Regions from separate parts of the Thermosediminibacter oceani DSM 16646 genome, predicted to be linked through region 1. Evidence: a T-box and tRNA genes for the amino acid it is inferred to sense, from the RefSeq annotation. Region 1 holds a T-box; the other holds one or more tRNA genes.
The links. A T-box is a leader RNA that pairs with one kind of tRNA and senses whether it is charged. The one in region 1 lies ahead of metG (methionine--tRNA ligase), so its partner is inferred to be a tRNA-Met.
Positions count from the first base shown of each region.

Region 2: it encodes a tRNA-Met, which carries the amino acid that the T-box ahead of metG (methionine--tRNA ligase) is inferred to sense. The anticodon was not compared.

Region 1 covers NC_014377.1:20,830-27,587, forward strand. Annotated here, with positions in the region: gene rsmI (16S rRNA (cytidine(1402)-2'-O)-methyltransferase) at 1-446, shown strand, start outside; gene proC (pyrroline-5-carboxylate reductase) at 528-1,358, shown strand; gene TOCE_RS00130 (AbrB/MazE/SpoVT family DNA-binding domain-containing protein) at 1,430-1,681, opposite strand; gene TOCE_RS00135 (DNA double-strand break repair nuclease NurA) at 1,802-2,767, shown strand; gene TOCE_RS00140 (ATP-binding protein) at 2,861-4,693, shown strand; T-box leader at 4,737-4,944, shown strand; gene metG (methionine--tRNA ligase) at 5,017-6,758, shown strand, end outside.
Region 2 covers NC_014377.1:2,112,714-2,119,471, forward strand. Annotated here, with positions in the region: gene tuf (elongation factor Tu) at 1-731, opposite strand, end outside; gene TOCE_RS10600 (IS110 family RNA-guided transposase) at 1,046-2,269, shown strand; tRNA gene TOCE_RS10605 (tRNA-Thr) at 2,424-2,499, opposite strand; tRNA gene TOCE_RS10610 (tRNA-Met) at 2,504-2,580, opposite strand; tRNA gene TOCE_RS10615 (tRNA-Gly) at 2,593-2,668, opposite strand; tRNA gene TOCE_RS10620 (tRNA-Tyr) at 2,674-2,759, opposite strand; gene sigH (RNA polymerase sporulation sigma factor SigH) at 2,821-3,465, opposite strand; gene TOCE_RS10630 (NYN domain-containing protein) at 3,528-4,058, opposite strand; gene rlmB (23S rRNA (guanosine(2251)-2'-O)-methyltransferase RlmB) at 4,051-4,809, opposite strand; partial or broken gene thyX (FAD-dependent thymidylate synthase) at 4,903-5,178, shown strand; gene thyX (FAD-dependent thymidylate synthase) at 5,257-6,045, shown strand; gene TOCE_RS10645 (Mini-ribonuclease 3) at 6,014-6,424, opposite strand; gene cysS (cysteine--tRNA ligase) at 6,441-6,758, opposite strand, start outside.

The DNA.
Region 1 (6,758 bases):
AATCCACAGAGAGGCAAAAAAGGCTGGCGGAGCTCAAAGAGGAGGAAAGGACCATAGTTATTTATGAAGCGCCCCACCGGCTTTTAAAGGCTCTTTCGGACATCCGGGAGATCCTCGGCAACAGGAGAATAACCGTAGCCAGGGAGATGACCAAGGTTCACGAGGAATTTTTCCGGGGTTCGATCGAGGAGGCTATAATAAGGTACCAAAGTGCGCCCCCCCGGGGTGAAATCGTGCTGGTGCTGGAAGGCTCCAGCTGTGACAAAGGTGAAACGGGCGGTCTTGACCTGGAGGATGAAGGATCGAGGCGGTTGCTTTTGGAAAAGATAAAGACTTACATGAGCCGTGGAATGGACAAAAAACAGGCGCTGAAGACAGCAGCGAAAGAACTGGGGGTTCCGAAAAGGGAAGCGTACAAGCTGCTGGTGAAAAGTGAAAGAGAGTGATGTTAAGGCGCCGGCCTGAGGTCTGCTTTTTGTGGGGAGGGGTTTTTGGTTTATGCGGGATATACGGGGAGGTGATACCTTATGTACAACAGGCTTGGATTTTTTGGAGCCGGTTCCATGGCAGAAGCGCTTTTGAAGGGGATATTGAGCGCTTCGGTGCTTGCGCCGGAGGATATCTTCGTTCTAAACAGGAAAGACGATGACCGCCTGAAATTTTTTGAAAAAACCTACGGTGTAAACACTACTAGAGACTACGGCAGACTGGTTGGAGAATGCGAAACGCTTATTATCGCTGTAAAACCCTCAGATGTAAAAGGCGTCATGCTGAAGATAAGAGATTTTTTGAAGGAGCAGCACACAATAATTTCGGTGGCCGCCGGCATCACCACATCCCGGATTGAGGAATTTGCCGGGAAGCGGATAAGGGTGATCAGAGCCATGCCAAACACATCGTGTCAGGTGAAGGAGTCGGCCACCGCTATCACTGCCGGACGTCATGCGGGACGGGATGACCTGGAAAAGGCCTTCAGGATTTTTTCCTCGGTAGGCCAGGTCATAGAAGTGGACGAAGAGTGGATGGATGCGGTTACCGCCCTTTCGGGCAGCGGGCCCGCCTATGTATACCTTATGATGGAAGCCCTCACCGAAGCCGGCGTGAAGGTGGGTCTTCCCCGGGAGGTTTCGTATGAGCTTGCGGTTCAGACGGTCCTTGGGGCTGCCAAGATGGTAAAGGAGACGGGAGAACACCCCGCGAGCCTTAGGAAAAAGGTTACGTCGCCGGGAGGCACGACGATGGCGGGTATAGAAACCCTGGAGAAGATGGGCTTTACCAATTGCATAATACAGGCGGTGAACAGCGCCGCCCGCCGCTCTAGGGAGCTCATGGAGGGCGGAAGTTACGGAAATTGTTGACAATTCTCCAAATTTAAGGTAGTATAGTTTTGGCTAAAAATAAAAAAGAGAAGAGACAGAAGTCTCTTCTTTTAATTTTTTTTCGTTTGTTCTATTTGACCTGCGCACTTTTCGCATATATTCTTGCCCTTGAAGGAGATTACATTCTCTGCGCTTCCGCAGAATATACAACCGGGCTGGTATTTCTTCAGGATTATCTTATCGGTATCCACATAGATTTCAAGAGCGTCCTTTTCGCTGATATCCAGGGTGCGCCTGAGCTCTATGGGGATAACGACCCGGCCCAGTTCATCTACTTTTCTGACAACACCCGTTGATTTCATCTTTGTTTTATGCCCCCTTTTTACTTTTTTCGACATTGCCCCCTCAGAAAATGATACCAAAGCTGCCAATAAAAGTCAATATTGTATGAAAATTGATGGGAGATTTTTTATCCCGCAGGAGTGATCAGATTGCAGGAGCTAAACGAAGGCTTGAAAAACGAATTCCGGCAAGCGGCTGGAGCCCTTAGAAAAAGGCTGGAACAAAGGCCCAATAGGGCTGCGATGAGGGCATATATAGCCGGGAGCGGCATGGGAAGGTTTACAAAAAGTCGAAAAATGTCTAACATCGAGCTGGAGCAAATAGCGGAAAAGGGCGGTATTGCCGGTGTGGACGGTTCCACCAACAGTGCAGGGGGGATATTTCCGTACGTCATAACCCTGCAGCAGGCTATGGCGAAAAGTACCGTTGCGCAAGAGGAAATATATTTTCAGCGAGTAATGTGCCCGCTTCTTTTTGAGGAAGCCTTGGACGAAGCCGGATACCAGGAGATGGTGAAATCCAGCCTGGCAGGGCTGGAAGCCCGGGCGGCGCTTTCGGCTATAGAAAAATTCAGCCCTGCGGTGCTGCTCATCGACGGTTCGCTGGTGAGGCTGAAAATAGAGGCAAAACATCTCTGGGAAAAGCTAAAGGAAGCGGCGCTGGATTCGGGCACTTTACTTGCCGGAGTGGTGGAAGGTATATCCACGCGGGTCATAAGCTCGGCGCTCAAGGGCGTCCTGCCCGAGGCCGTGACCGGGGCCTGCGACTGGGAGCTACTCTTCGGCGTGATGGACGTAGGCGAAGGGCTGGAGGTGGCGCCGGGCTGCTTTAAGGAGGGATTCCGCACCGTATTTATGCGCACCTCCGGTGACCCCAAGCCCATCGGCATCGATCTTTTAGAGGAACAGTACGAGCACCTGGAGCTCGTGGAAAACCTGATATATACCCTTACCCCTGAATCCGGCAGAGGGATACCCCTCTGGCTTGACCTTATTGACAAAAAGGTGAAGATATCGGACGCGACCATAGAGGGGCTTTTAAAGACGTACCTGGGGCAAGATTACGCCGAATTCCTGACGCCCAAGCGGGCGAAACGCAGTCCGTAGGTGTTGGTTTCAAACGAAAAGGCATACGGCGCCGGGTTCGGATCCCATCGGTCACGGCTTACTTTTGAAACTATGGTGAAAGGAGAAACCAAGATGCAGGTGGTGGGTCTTACTACTCCTCAGGAAATTTTTGTGGCTTCCAAGGAAAGGAAGTTTAGGATAAACGAGATACTGGTGATAGACGACCCCTACCAGGGCCCGCTTATAGGCGAGGTGGTGGAGGCCAATTCTTACAACCGCTTCATACCCCTTTCCATAAACCACGACTTTATCGACGCCCGGGTGCTGGAGTCCCTGGAGCGCCTGGGATACTCCATCAGCGAGGACGAGATAAATATAGCGAGGGTCAAGCTTATGACCGAGGCCAGCTTCCCGGTGACTACCGGGGCTAAAGCGCATCTCCCGGAGTTTTCGGAGGTGAGGGATTTTCTGGTCAGGTCTGACGCAGAAGGCGGGCTTGCCCTGGGGGAGATAAAAAACACCGAGGAAACGGCTTCAACCATGGACGAAAACTTAAAGGGCCTTTTTTACGTCTACTCCAGAGGGGAAAGGTACAGGACCAGAAACGTGCCCTTCCTGCTGGACCTGAAGTCCTTCCAGCAGTACCCGCACATTGGTATTTTCGGCGGGTCCGGTTCTGGCAAATCCTACGGACTTCGGGTCATAATGGAAGAGCTCATGATGAAAGGAATCCCCTCGATAATTCTGGATCCCCATTACGAGATGGATTTTTCTGCGATGGAAGAAGGGCTGGAAGGCGCGCCCGATTTCAGGGGCGCTTTTAGAAAATTTCAGATCGGCGAAGATATCGGCGTGGAATTCCTGGCTCTCGGGAAAAGGGACCTTTTGGACCTACTGTCCGCTGTAAAGCCCCTGACCGAGGCCATGAGCAGCGCCGTGGAGATCCTGCACCGCAGGGGTGACACTTTCATTAGCTTTTCTTCACGCCTGGAGCTGCTGGCCGAGGCCCTTGAGCTGGGGCGGATCAGGATAGAAAAGATGCTGCAGCAGGATTTGGAGCCGGCGGAGAGGGAAAAATATAAAAAAATGAAGGAGCTCATAGAGGAATACCCCAACATACCGCTGGTGTCGGTGCAGGGTATAGCCTGGAGGCTGAGGCGGCTCCACGCTTCGGGCATATTCAATTACGACATAAAGCCGGTGAAGGAAGCACTGCTGTCGGGCAAGCTGGCGGTTATACAGGGTCCCATCTGGCTGCTGCAGGTGTTCTCTACATACCTCCTTTCCAACCTTTACAGGGCGAGGCGGGATTACAAGGACGGCGAGCTCAGGGGACAGAACACTGCCGATTACTTCCCGCCCTTTGTGATAGCCACCGATGAGGCCCACAATTTCGCCCCCAAGGGGAGGGATGCCGCCAGCAAGGGCGTGATAACCGAGATTGCTCAAGAAGGCAGGAAATACGGGGTCTTTCTGGTGCTGGCCACCCAGAGGCCGACGCTGCTGGATGAGACGGTGACCGCCCAGCTCAACACGAAAATAATCTTCAGGACGGTGAGGGGCCACGACATTGCCACCATCACCGAAGAGACCGATATAGGAGCGGAAGAGGCGCGGCGGCTCCCGTACCTGCCGTCCGGCGACGCCTTCGTTTCCTCGCCGCTTTTCGGGAGGACCGTGGCCATAAGGGTGAGGTACCCGTATACCAGGAGCCCGCATACCCTGAACCCCTTCGACGAGCTAAAGCGTTACAGGGTGAGCGCCGAAGAAAAGCTTTTCGGACTTTTAGAGCCGCATCTTCCCGTTTACGACACAAACCTGTTGCAGGTGCTCCAGGCCATAAATACCGATGCGCCGGAATTAAAATTGGAGGTAAAGACACTTAAGGAAAGCCTTGACAACCTGGTGAAGAGCGGCAGGCTAAAAAAGACGGAAACCCCCTTTGGGGCAATGTACCACTCCTGAACTTGACAATATATTCCGGCCGTGCTATTATATTATGCAATACAAAAAGGCGATGACGGGAAGAGTAAGCAGGGAATGCGGTTAAAGAGAGCCGGGGAAGGTGAGAGCCGGTACCGAGAACCCTGCCGAACATGGCCCCCGAGCTTGTGCCGCTGAAATGAAAAGTAGGCGGTGACGGCCAGGTCCGTTAAAACCTCAGAGGCCTTAAAGGCGAATTAGGGTGGTACCGCGGGTATGCCCCCGCCCCTTCATGGGGCGGGGGTTTTTTAATGAGAGCAAAATGGGTAACGGTACTGCAGAATCGAAATTTGGGAGGGACGATGATGAAAGACAGGATCTTTTACATTACAACCCCCATTTACTACGTCAACGCCCAGCCGCACATAGGCCACGCTTACACCACCATCGTGGCCGATTTCCTGGCCCGCTGGCACCGGCTCGCCGGGTACGACACCTTTTTCCTCACCGGTACCGACGAGCACGGCGAGAAGATAGCTCAGGCTGCTCAGAAGAACGGGGAGGAACCTCAGGCCTTTGTCGACCGGGTGAGCGCCCGTTTCAGGGAAGCCTGGGAAAAGCTCTGCATCGAGTACGATGACTTCATCCGCACCACGGATGAGAGGCACAAAAAAGTAGTGCAGTATGTGCTCCAAAAGGTTTACGACGCCGGAGATATCTATTACGGCGAGTACGAGGGCCTATACTGCGTGGGGTGCGAGCGCTTCCTCACTGAGAAGGAGCTGGTCGACGGCCGCTGCCCCGACCACGGCACGGTGCCGGAAAGGAGGCGGGAGGGCAACTACTTCTTCCGCATGGAGAAGTACCGGGAATGGCTGAGGGACTACATCCAGGCCAATCCGGATTTCATCCGCCCCGAAGGATACCGGAACGAGGTACTTTCGATGCTCTCGGAGCCGGTAGGCGATCTTTCCATATCCCGGCCCCGCCAGCGGGTTCCCTGGGGGATTCCGCTGCCCTGGGACGAGGACCACGTCACCTACGTCTGGTTCGACGCGCTCTTGAACTACGTCTCCGCCCTGGGTTACCCTGATGGTGAAAAATACCACCGGTTCTGGACTCACGCCTGGCACCTTGTAGGCAAGGATATATTAAAACCCCACGCCGTATTCTGGCCCACGATGCTCAAATCCGCCGGGATTCCGCTGTACCGCCACCTGAACGTGGGCGGCTTCCTGCTGGGCCCCGACGGGCGGAAGATGTCCAAGAGCCTGGGTAACGTGGTGGACCCCTTTGCCCTGGCGGAAAAATACGGGCCAGATGTGGTGCGCTACTACCTGCTGCGCGAACTGCCCTACGGCCAGGACGGTGCGGTGGGAGAACCGGGCCTTGTAGAGAGATACAACGCTGACCTGGCCAACGACCTGGGCAATCTGCTTTCGCGCACGGTCACCATGATCGAGAAGTTCTACAGCGGCTATATACCGGCTCCGGGGCTTTCCGAAGGACCGGACCATGAACTCATCGCCTTAGCCGAAGGGCTGCCGGACCGACTGGAGAACCTCATAAACGGGCTTGAAATCACCGAAGCCCTAAAAGAGATCTGGAAGTTCATCGGAAGGGCCAACAAGTACATCGACGAGACGGCGCCCTGGACCCTGGCGAAAGACCCGGCCAAAAAGGAGCGCCTGGCAACGGTAATCTATAACCTGGCGGAAGCCCTCCGCATCATATCGGTGCACATATCCCCGGTAATGCCCAATACGTCAGGGGAAATCAGGCGGCAGCTGGGCATCGCCGACGAAGGCCTTTTCACCTGGGAAAGCGTCCGCAAATGGGGACGTCTGCCCGCAGGCTTGAAGATAGGCGGGAAACGGATAATATTCCCGAGAATAGAAAACAAATCCGCATCAGGGAAGGAGGCAAAAGCTGTGGAGCAGAAAGATACAGCGGTAAACCGCGACGAAAGCCGGGAAGGCCTGATAACGATAGACGACTTTGCTAAAATAGACCTTCGGGTGGCGGTGGTGCTGGAGGCCGAAAGGATCGAGGGAGCCGATAAGCTCCTAAAACTCAAGGTGAAGATAGGGGAAGAAGAGCGGCAGAT
Region 2 (6,758 bases), 190 kb from region 1:
ACTTTCAGGGTGCCCCTCTCTACTCTTCCGGTCACTACGGTGCCGCGCCCGGTTATGGTGAATACGTCTTCAACCGGCATGAGGAAGGGTTTGTCGGCGTCGCGCTCCGGTGTCGGTATATATTCGTCTACAGCGTCCATGAGCTGCCATATCTTGCCGCACCATTCGCATTCCCTCTTACCGCATCCGCATTCCAGAGCCTTTAATGCAGAACCCGCCACTACGGGTATCTCGTCGCCCGGGAATTCGTAGGAGGACAAGAGTTCCCTTACTTCCATTTCGACCAGTTCTAAAAGTTCTGGGTCGTCTACCATGTCTACTTTGTTCATGAATACTACGATGTAGGGTACGCCTACCTGCCTGGCAAGCAGTATGTGTTCCCTGGTCTGGGGCATGGGGCCGTCCGCTGCCGATACTACCAGGATGGCTCCGTCCATCTGGGCGGCTCCGGTAATCATGTTCTTTACGTAGTCGGCGTGGCCCGGGCAGTCCACGTGGGCGTAGTGCCTCTTTTCAGTCTCGTATTCCACGTGAGCCGTGGCTATTGTTATTCCGCGTTCCCTCTCTTCGGGAGCTTTGTCTATCTGGTCGTATGCTACGAAGTTGGCAAGCCCCGAGCTGGAAAGGGTTCGGGTAATCGCTGCCGTTAATGTGGTCTTTCCGTGGTCTACGTGGCCTATCGTACCTACGTTAACGTGAGGCTTCGTCCTCTCAAATTTTTGCTTTGCCATCGTGTTTCCTCCTTGTACAATATAGTTAGCTTTAATAATGTAATTAAGGGTCATTCAAAGTTTTTTGACAACCACACAGGAATTCTGATAAAACTTAGCTAATATTTCTCGTAGCGGCAGGGGACTTCGATCTTCCTCCTTGGGAAGCTCTTTCGCTGTCCCGAAATTAAGAGTGAAGCCCCTCCTCTATGAGATGTCTCGAATGAGCACGTTGCGGATGTAGCTTGCTGCATGCCTCGAGTTACGCGCAAGGTTGAGACTTATAGAGGATTGCGGGAACCCTGCCTAATTCAGTGAAAGCGAGGATGTAAATCATGTTCTATGGCGGTATTGATGTGGCTAAACACAGTCACGAAGTATGCCTCGTAAACGACTCCGGTGATATAGTCTTAAAGATGCATCTAGACAATAACCATAAAGGGATGAATAAGCTTTTGCAGGCATTGGAAAGACTCGGTTTAAAGCCTGATGACGTAAAGTTCTGCTTAGAGGCCACCGGCCATTACTGGCTCCCTATCTACTGCTACCTCACTAACCAGGGATTTGAACTTCATGTCATCAATCCCATTCAGTCGGATGCTTTGCGGAATCTCTATGTGCGTAAAACTAAAACCGACCAAAAAGATGCTCTGCTCCTTGCTGACTTGCTGCGATTGGGAAGAGCCCCCGAGACCAGACTCCCTTCCGAAACAACCCTCAAATTGCAGTCGCTCTCCCGACTCCGCTTTGAGTTCGTACGCCAGGTCGGTGGCCTTAAGAACAGGGTGCTTGGTATTTTGGATAGGATTTTCCCTGAATACCCAGACTGCTTCTCCGATGTGTTTATCCGGACTTCAAGGGAGCTGCTTAAATCTTACCCGGAGCCGGAAGAATTAGCCGAAGTGGACCTTTCAGAGTTATCTGCTTTCCTGAAAGAACATTCCCGCGGTCGGTTCGGTGAAGAAAGAGCTAAAAAGATTCAATCTCTGGCTAAGGGGACCTTCGGTATCACAATGGCTTTAGACGCTTTCACATTACAGCTTCGTTTGTTGGTTGAGCAAATTGAATTTATTGAAGAACAGATAAAGGTTATTGAAGATGCAATTAACGAGGTTATGGAGGAGCTTCGTCCTAGTAAGGATACCCCTTATCGCCACGTAATTGAAACTATTCCAGGTATTGGCCCTGTCCTGGCTGCCGCAATTATCGGTGAGATAGGTGATATTTCTCGTTTCCCTAACCCCCGGGCTCTCGTAGCTTATGCCGGTTTAGATGCTACAGTCAGGGCTTCAGGATTGTTTGAGGGTACTCGTAACCGTATGTCTAAACGCGGTTCCCCTGTTTTAAGAAACAGCTTGTGGTTAGCCGCTGTTTCAGCCCGCCGTTTTAACCCGGAGTTGAGGGCTTATTATGAGCAAAAACGCAGCCAGGGAAAGCACTCGAATGTTGCTACAGGAGCCGTTGCAAGAAAACTTGTTCACCTGATCTACTCTCTCTGGAAGGATAACCGGCCGTATGACCCGGATTATCAATGGTCTCCTCCCGGCAAAAATGCGTGAACAGAATTTCTATGTGATTGTCAAGAAATTTTTGCTCTAGCCTATTGACTTTTCATAGCACGTCTTAATTATGTAGAATAAAATATAAAAAAATACTCGTCCACTATATTATAACCAAATAAAATCCAATTTTCAAATAGTTTCAATACAAAAATGGAGCCCACGACCGGGATCGAACCGGTGACCTCCGCCTTACCAAGGCGACGCTCTGCCGACTGAGCTACGTGGGCACTATGGTGGCGGGGGCTGGATTTGAACCAGCGGCCTTCGGGTTATGAGCCCGACGAGCTACCAGACTGCTCCACCCCGCGACGTTATTTTTTTGGAGCGGGAAACGGGATTTGAACCCGCGACACCCAGCTTGGAAGGCTGGTGCTCTGCCATCTGAGCTATTCCCGCAGGTATGGTGGAGAGAGGTGGATTCGAACCACCGAAGGCATCGCCAGCAGATTTACAGTCTGCCCCCTTTGGCCAGCTTGGGTATCTCTCCATTAATCTTGCTCTATATATTATAAAAATAAAAATCGTTTTGGTCAATAGTTTTTTTCTTCCTAAATATCCCTTACTTCTAGGTATTTTTCCAGCTTCCTCTTGACCCTCTGCAGGGCGTTGTCGATGGACTTTACATGCCTCCTCAATTCCTTGGCGATCTCCTGGTAAGACTTGCCGTTCAGGTAGGATATGAGCACTTCCCACTCCAGCTTGCTCAGGATTTCGCCCATTTTGCCTTCTATGTCCTCAACTTCTTCCCTACTGATTATGAGTTCCTCCGGGTCGGTGATCTTCACCTCGGAAAGCACATCCAGCAGCGTCCTCTCCGAGTCTTCGTCGTAAATCGGCTTATTCAGGGAAATGTACGAATTTAGCGGAATGTGCTTTTGGCGGGTGGCAGTTTTAATGGCCGTGATGATCTGCCTGGTTATGCAGAGCTCCGCAAAGGCCTTGAAAGACGATAGCTTATCGGGGTTGAAATCCCTGATCGCTTTATAAAGGCCGATCATACCTTCCTGGATAATGTCTTCTTTATCTGCACCGATCAGGAAATAGGATCTGGCCTTGGACTTGACAAAATTTTTATATTTATTGATCAGGTATTCCAGAGCTTCCCGGCTGCCTCTCCTGGCTTCGTATACTACCTCTTCGTCCTGCATGTCCTCATAGTAAGCGTAGTCGTTTTTATGAAGCCCCGCATTCACACTATCGCCCCCTGCCGAAATAAACCCACGTAATTCATTATATCTCATAGGATTCCGAGTAGTCAAGCTCCCCCGCCGTTTTTTAGGCGCTCAATGATCTGGCTCCATATCTTCTTGTCTATCCTTTCCTCCAGGGTATGCCTTTCCAGCCGGCGCCTTTCCTCCTGCTTCCTCCTTTTTTCGATCAGGTCCTTTATTTCCTGGTGCAGCTCCCTGGCGGAAACGCGGATAGCGCCGCGGCCCATGACTATTTGCTGTTCTATCCAGTCGGAGGTGGCAACCCTTACCCTCTGTCCCATGGACATGGAATCCACCGTTTTTTCTATATAGTTGTCGGCGGTTTCCCCTTCTTTGGTAAAGACTACCTCCACGCCGTTTACGCGGTAGATGATGCGCCTACCTCCTTCTACCTGGTGGGCGTCGAATACTATGATGACATTTATCCCCGTCTGAGCCGCATAATCGGCCATAATGTCTATCAGTTTTTCCCTGGCGGCCTCCAGGTTCAGGCTCTTTGCCTCAACGAGCTCAGGCCAGGCATTTATGACATTATAGCCGTCTACAAATAAATATTCCTCATATTTTTCAGTCATGCCTTCCTTCCCTTTGCCTCAAAATTTCGTATCCGAGGACAGCAGCGGCTACTGCGGCATTCAGTGAAGGCACATGACCCCGCATGGGAAGCTTAACCAAAAGGTCGCACTTTTCTCTGACCAGCCTGCCCAGCCCTTTGTCTTCTCCCCCGATGACCAGAGCTACTGGTCCGGTCAGGTCCACCCGGTGGTAGGGTTCACCGTCCATGTCAGCCCCCACCACCCACAACCCCTTTTCTTTGAGGCATTCCAGGGTTGAGGCGATATTGGTGACCCTTGCCACATTTACGTACCCGGCAGCCCCTTCCGACACCTTTACCACGGCCGGCGTTACTCCGCAGGCCCTTCTCTTCGGGATGATCACGCCGTGGACCCCCAGGCAGTCGGCTGTGCGCAGGATGCTGCCCAGATTCTGGGGGTCGGTGATCTCGTTTAGCACGAAGACGAAAGGAGCTTCCCGGCGCCGTTCCGCCGTTTCAAGGATGTCGTCCACCGAGACGTATTCCTTCGGGGAAGACAGGGCGATAACACCCTGAGGGTTTCGGGTCCGGGCCATGTGCTCGAAACTCTTCGGGTCAAGCTCGACCACCGGTATACCGGAGCTTCTTGCAAGCTCCCTTATCTTCTGCATAACCCCGTGCCTTTCCCCTTTTTTTATATAGATTTTATTTAAAGGCATGCTGGCCGAAAGGGCTTCCAGCACGGCATTTCTGCCCTCTATTCTGGCCTCATTTTTATCTTCCAGAATCACTATCCCTCCCCGGAATTTGATGATATAATTGAGTTAAAAGGCTTGTACCAATGATATTTAAATTTGCCTTAAAAGTCAAGGAGGCGAGTAATCATGAGGGTAAAAGTTTTAACCCATACTCCCGAACCGGAAAAAACCGTAGCCGCCGCGGCCCGCTTATGCTATTCCAACGCAGGGGCCTGCGAGATCATGGAAAACCTGACCGAGGAAAAGATATCTTCTTTTATACAGAAATTGATGGACATGGGACACATGTCCCCCACCGAACACGTAACCTTCACCTTCGCCATCGAGGGTGTCAGCCGCACGCTGCTAGCCCAGCTCACCCGCCACCGGATAGCGTCTTACTCGGTCCAGAGCCTGAGGTATAACAATCCCTTTAAGGAAGAACTCAAAAAAGAAGATGAAACAGAAGCGGCAAAGCTCAAATCGGAAAACGAAACCTACCTGAAGGGCTTTCTTTACGCCGGCGGGGAAAAAGCTCTTTATAAGAGCTTTATAGAGGAATCCGGCGTTTTACCGGCCCTTCCCGAAGAAATCCCCGAAGAAAACCTCTCCCACTACGTCAGAGGCATTTTCGACGCGGCGGGAGAAATATCCAACGGCAGCTTTACGATATCCTTTCCCGGAACGTTTTCCTCGATTCTAGCCCGCACCCCCTTTAAATTTACGGCCGAGGGCGAAAGGCTCCTGCTTTCGGGAAAGGATGCGGTGGACTTCTGCCTCCACATCTACGGTGGAGTTGATTTTGCCGGTTCTCTCTTTTTGCGCGAAAAGTTGGTGGAACTTTGCACAAGGTCGGCGGACTTTTTCAGCGGCATAAAAAAGCAGGCGGAAGATTACATCGCCTATCGCTATTACTGTGTGCTCCCCCAAGCCGTCGCGAACAATCCGGAGGCCCTTTTGGTCTACATAGACGCCCTGGAAACCTGCAAGAAGAGCTACCTCGCGATGGTGAAAATGGGGATCGACAGGGAGGATGCCCGATACGTGCTGCCGATGGGAACCCGTACAAATCTCGTGGTGACCATGAACGTCAGGAGCCTGTATAATTTCTTCAACCTTCGCTGCTGCGAGAGGGCCCAGACGGAGATAAGGGAACTTGCGCGGATGATGCTGGCCGAGGTAAAGAAAATAGCCCCGAACCTCTTCAAAAAGGCCGGGGCTCCCTGCGAAGCCACGGGGTATTGCCCGGAGGGAGAACTCAGCTGCGGCCGGTATCCCGTCCGGAATTGACCAGCTCGAAGGACGCCATCAGTATCCTGTTCAGCCTGTCGTTTTGCCCGGTGAGGTAAAGGTAGCCCAGGAGCGCCTCGAACCCGGTGCTGTAATGGTAATCCATAATGTCGGCGTTCTTGGGGACCGTATTCACTTTGGCATTGCGAGCCTTACGGACCACATCCTTTTCTTCAGGGGTAAGATACTCTTCCAGTTTTTTGAGGGCTTCGGCCTGAGCCGAAGCCCTCACGTATTTGACCGCCTCGTGGTGCAGATCCCTCACCTTTTTACCGTTCCCCACCAGCATGGTCCTAATAAAAAGGTTGAAAACCGCATCGCCCACAAAAGCCAGTGCCAGCGAAGAAAGTGCTGACACATCTAATTTTTTGCCTTCCATCAGTGTATCACTCCAATCATACCCGCTTCCAGCGCACGCCGGCGGGGGTATCTTCCAGGATAATGCCCCTGGCCCTCAGCTCATCCCTTATTTTATCGGCCAAGGCGTAGTTTTTCGCCTTTCTGGCCTCCTCCCTTTCCTTTATCTTTTGCTCGATCTCCTCGTCCAGGAGCACCGGCTCGAATTTCGAGAAGAACCCCAGCACTCCGCCCAGTTCCAAAACCATCTCCTTGGTCTTCTTCACCGCTTCCCGTGAAGAATTTTCGTTCAGGCTGACGTTGAATTCCCTGATCATGTCGAAGAGCACCGCTATTGCTCCCGCGGTGTTGAAGTC